DNA from 2 places in the Sporosarcina sp. P37 genome. Region 2 is predicted to be linked to the other one. Evidence: a T-box and tRNA genes for the amino acid it is inferred to sense, from the RefSeq annotation. Region 2 holds a T-box; the other holds one or more tRNA genes.
The links. A T-box is a leader RNA that pairs with one kind of tRNA and senses whether it is charged. The one in region 2 lies ahead of trpS (tryptophan--tRNA ligase), so its partner is inferred to be a tRNA-Trp.
Positions count from the first base shown of each region.

Region 1 (2,230 bases), 1.6 Mb from region 2:
CGTATGCAGCTGACAGATACTAATCGATCGAGGACTTAACCTATTATAAAAAGAAATTACTTGAAATACCCAATGTCTTTTATTCAGTTTTGAGTGAACAAAGAGTGTTGAAAAAACACTTGACATTCCCACTCAGTTTGGTATAATAATCATGGCTTTAAAAACAGTTCAGTGACGATGGCAAAGAGGTCACACCCGTTCCCATACCGAACACGGAAGTTAAGCTCTTTAGCGCCGATGGTAGTTGGGGGTTTCCCCCTGTGAGAGTAGGACGTCGCTGGTCTGTGAATCAAGTCACTTGTGTCATACCAATAATACCATTTCATATTATTCCGCAGTAGCTCAGTGGTAGAGCAATCGGCTGTTAACCGATCGGTCGTAAGTTCGAATCTTACCTGCGGAGCCATTATTGGAGAGCTGTCCGAGTGGCCGAAGGAGCACGATTGGAAATCGTGTAGGCGGTTTGCGCTGCCTCAAGGGTTCGAATCCCTTGCTCTCCGCCAGATTCACATATACGCTCTCAACTTTATACGGCCCCTTGGTCAAGCGGTTAAGACACCGCCCTTTCACGGCGGTATCACGGGTTCGAATCCCGTAGGGGTCACCATTTTAATTAATATTTCTTAGCAGCGAAAACAATTTAACCCAGGAGGATTAGCTCAGCTGGGAGAGCACCTGCCTTACAAGCAGGGGGTCGGCGGTTCGAGCCCGTCATCCTCCACCATATGTATTTCAATAGTATTGTCGCGGGGTGGAGCAGTGGTAGCTCGTTGGGCTCATAACCCAAAGGTCGCAGGTTCAAATCCTGCCCCCGCAACCAAGGTCCCGTGGTGTAGCGGTTAACATGCCTGCCTGTCACGCAGGAGATCGCGGGTTCGATTCCCGTCGGGACCGCCATTTATTACATACGCTTTTACAAGCGTCATTGTCAAAATACCATTAGTGGCTCAGTAGCTCAGTCGGTAGAGCAAAGGACTGAAAATCCTTGTGTCGGCGGTTCGATTCCGTCCTGAGCCACCATTTAATATGCCGGTGTAGCTCAATTGGTAGAGCAACTGACTTGTAATCAGTAGGTTGAGGGTTCAAGTCCTTTCGCCGGCATCCTTCTTGGTGGGGTAGCGAAGTGGCTAAACGCGGCGGACTGTAAATCCGCTCCCTCCGGGTTCGGCGGTTCGAATCCGTCCCCCACCACCATTTAGGGGCATAGTTCAACGGTAGAATAGAGGTCTCCAAAACCTTTGGTGTGGGTTCGATTCCTACTGCCCCTGTTTCCTTAAATTAATTATTGTGGCGGGCGTGGCGAAGTGGTTAACGCATCGGATTGTGGTTCCGACATTCGGGGGTTCGATTCCCCTCGTCCGCCCCATACAACTGAAAATATTGAACATTTATTTCTTTACTATAAGTGATTATAACATGGCGGGCGTGGCGAAGTGGTTAACGCATCGGATTGTGGTTCCGACATTCGGGGGTTCGATTCCCCTCGTCCGCCCCATTAATGGGGTATAGCCAAGCGGTAAGGCAACGGACTTTGACTCCGTCACTCGTTGGTTCGAATCCAGCTACCCCAGTAGCTTTTGCGGAAGTAGTTCAGTGGTAGAATACGACCTTGCCAAGGTCGGGGTCGCGGGTTCGAATCCCGTCTTCCGCTCCACTATGTTGGCGGCATAGCCAAGCGGTAAGGCACGGGTCTGCAACACCCTTACCACCGGTTCGATTCCGGTTGCCGCCTCCATATTTTATATAGTTTTTTACACGTGCCCGAGTGGTGGAATGGCAGACACGTCGCACTCAAAATGCGATGCCGCGAGGCGTGCCGGTTCAAGTCCGGCCTCGGGTATCATCAGATCTCGTTGAAGCGAGAATAAAGCATCTGCAAATGTTGATCTATCAACATTTGCAGATGCTTTTTATTTTGGATTCTATAATATTTGTTGGGGTGTAGACTCAATTTGATTTAGAACCTATGTTGGGTCAACGTCAAATATCGGGGTGGGGGAAATTCGCGTCATCCCAAATGCCCCTTCATATATTAATATTGAATGTTTAATAAAATCTTCGCCTGAAAGAGATCGAAACGTCGGGAACCGCGCCCATTGTGTTCCATCATTTTCGTTTTATGGTTAATCTCTTCTAATAAACCGCTGGAATAAGGGAAGATGAAGCTGTTCAGTATTACCGCTTGCCAATTCCTAAATGTCTTAACCGCCTTTTAGAATGCTTAGATCTG
Region 1 covers NZ_CP015349.1:1,070,897-1,073,126, reverse strand. The annotation lists rRNA gene SporoP37_RS05695 (23S ribosomal RNA) at 1-43, shown strand, start outside; rRNA gene rrf (5S ribosomal RNA) at 168-283, shown strand; tRNA gene SporoP37_RS05685 (tRNA-Asn) at 332-406, shown strand; tRNA gene SporoP37_RS05680 (tRNA-Ser) at 412-503, shown strand; tRNA gene SporoP37_RS05675 (tRNA-Glu) at 533-607, shown strand; tRNA gene SporoP37_RS05670 (tRNA-Val) at 649-724, shown strand; tRNA gene SporoP37_RS05665 (tRNA-Met) at 746-820, shown strand; tRNA gene SporoP37_RS05660 (tRNA-Asp) at 822-897, shown strand; tRNA gene SporoP37_RS05655 (tRNA-Phe) at 945-1,020, shown strand; tRNA gene SporoP37_RS05650 (tRNA-Thr) at 1,029-1,101, shown strand; tRNA gene SporoP37_RS05645 (tRNA-Tyr) at 1,110-1,194, shown strand; tRNA gene SporoP37_RS05640 (tRNA-Trp) at 1,198-1,268, shown strand; tRNA gene SporoP37_RS05635 (tRNA-His) at 1,291-1,366, shown strand; tRNA gene SporoP37_RS05630 (tRNA-His) at 1,420-1,495, shown strand; tRNA gene SporoP37_RS05625 (tRNA-Gln) at 1,500-1,571, shown strand; tRNA gene SporoP37_RS05620 (tRNA-Gly) at 1,580-1,654, shown strand; tRNA gene SporoP37_RS05615 (tRNA-Cys) at 1,662-1,735, shown strand; tRNA gene SporoP37_RS05610 (tRNA-Leu) at 1,760-1,840, shown strand; gene SporoP37_RS17740 (hypothetical protein) at 2,033-2,161, opposite strand.
Region 1: it encodes a tRNA-Trp, which carries the amino acid that the T-box ahead of trpS (tryptophan--tRNA ligase) is inferred to sense. The anticodon was not compared.

Region 2 (2,230 bases):
CGGAAGCGATGGCATTGGCTTTTTCGGCACCTTGGTCAAGTATGGCATCCAGTTCAGGAGAATCGATCAGTTCGTTGTAGCGTTCCTGAATTACTGCCAAGTGCTCAATAACAGTTTCTGCGACGCCGGCTTTAAATGCCCCGTAGCCCTGACCTTCGTACTTAGCTTCCAATTCTTCAATGGTTAAACCGCCTAATGAAGATTCGATAGTCAATAAATTGGATACGCCCGGTTTATTTTCGACATCGAACTTTACGATGCCTTCAGAATCGGTTACCGCACTTTTGATTTTTTTCTCGATTTGCTTTGGTGTGTCCAAAATAGTGATTGTTGCTTTTTTATTCGGATCTGATTTGCTCATTTTCTTTAGCGGATCTTGTAAAGATTTTATGCGCGCGCCATTTTTAGGAATACGAACGGCCGGAATGGTCAATACTTTTCCGTATCGGCTGTTGAAGCGTTCAGCCAGATCTCTTGTCAGCTCGAGATGCTGCTTCTGATCTTCTCCGACTGGAACAATATCCGTATTGTACAGCAGGATATCAGCAGCCATCAGCGGGGGATACGTCAGAAGTGCTGCGGATACGCCTTCTGCACCGTCTGACTTATCCTTAAACTGTGTCATGCGCTCCAGTTCACCGATATAGGAAATACATTGCATAATCCAGCCTGCCTGTGCGTGTGCCGGAACTTCCGATTGGATGAACAAAGTGGATTTCTCAGGATCGATGCCGCTTGCAATATATGTCGCAGCGAGTGAGCGGATTGCCTGTTTCAGATCATCGGGATTTTGCTGTACCGTAATCGCATGCTGATCCACGATGCAGAAAATGCAGTCCTCTTCATTTTGAAGCTCAACGAATTGACGGAATGCGCCGATATAGTTGCCTAACGTGATGACGCCGGTTGGCTGGACACCGGAAAAAATAGTTTTCATAAGATGTTTCCTCCTCTTATTTACTGTCTGCTGCGAAAAAATGGCATAAAAAAACACCAGTCATCCCCTGTAAATAGGGACGATTGATGAAAAGGTAACCGCGGTACCACCCGAATTGCTATCACTAGCCGCTCAAATCCCATAACGCGGGAAGACGTGATGGAGTACTTCATTCATCCATCAAGCTCAGGAGCCCATTCTTTTTGTGCGGTTTTACTTGCTTTCACCATATACAAGCTCTCTGAAAAAACCGCGGCAAAAATACTTTTTCCTTCAGTGCCATTCGCTTATTGCTTAAAATTATATCGGTACGTTTTGAAAAATGCAACTTTCATTGATAATTAAAAAAGATTTCAGAGAAAATGAAACCTTTCAGTACACTTGTACGTACTATTATAGAGAGGGAATTACTAGAAGAAAATTTATCTAAATGAGAATGCGAGTAATTTCCACTCACAGGTTTAAAACATTTCAGCGTTGGGTATAAAAGTAGAAGGTGCTCATTTATCGCAGAAAACATCACGATTCTCTAATGAAATGTTGAAACATAAGAAATTTTGCATTCTAAAAAAGTTTTTTAAAAAAAGTATATTAATTGAGAATGATTATGTGTATAATGAGCAGTATAGAAACAAATTATAATAATTCTAAAGTGAAGCAGATGAATTTAAATATACTAAATCTACTGAGCGCAAGCCGTGGGAAAGGACGTGTCAATTAATGGGTGTTACACTTTATACATCACCTAGTTGTACATCTTGCAGAAAAGCAAAAGCATGGTTGGAGGAACATGAGATTCCTTACACAGAGCGTAACATTTTCTCTGAACCATTGAATATTCAAGAAATTAAACAAATTCTTCGCATGACGGAAGATGGCACTGACGAAATTATTTCAACACGATCCAAAATCTTTCAAAAACTAAATGTTGACGTGGAAAGCCTTCCGCTTCAAAGATTATATGAATTGATTCAGGAACATCCGGGTCTTTTAAGACGGCCAATCATTCTAGATGAAAAAAGACTCCAAGTAGGGTACAATGAAGATGAGATTCGTCGTTTCCTACCGAGAAAAGTTAGAGCCTATCAGCTGCTCGAAGCGCGGCGTATGGTGAACTAATCTTAATAAAAAAAGCTGATAGGGATGACACGGGATACAATTGTGCCTATCAGCTTTTTTGAATTGATATTCCCTTGTATTCCTCTAGGCTAAGCACTTCAATGCTGACGAATAAAAATGATTTGTCAGAAACCCTTTCGTAAACGGCAGTGTCGACATATAGTAATAATAAGC
Region 2 covers NZ_CP015349.1:2,688,283-2,690,512, forward strand. The annotation lists gene trpS (tryptophan--tRNA ligase) at 1-937, opposite strand, end outside; T-box leader at 1,010-1,223, opposite strand; gene spxA (transcriptional regulator SpxA) at 1,658-2,056, shown strand.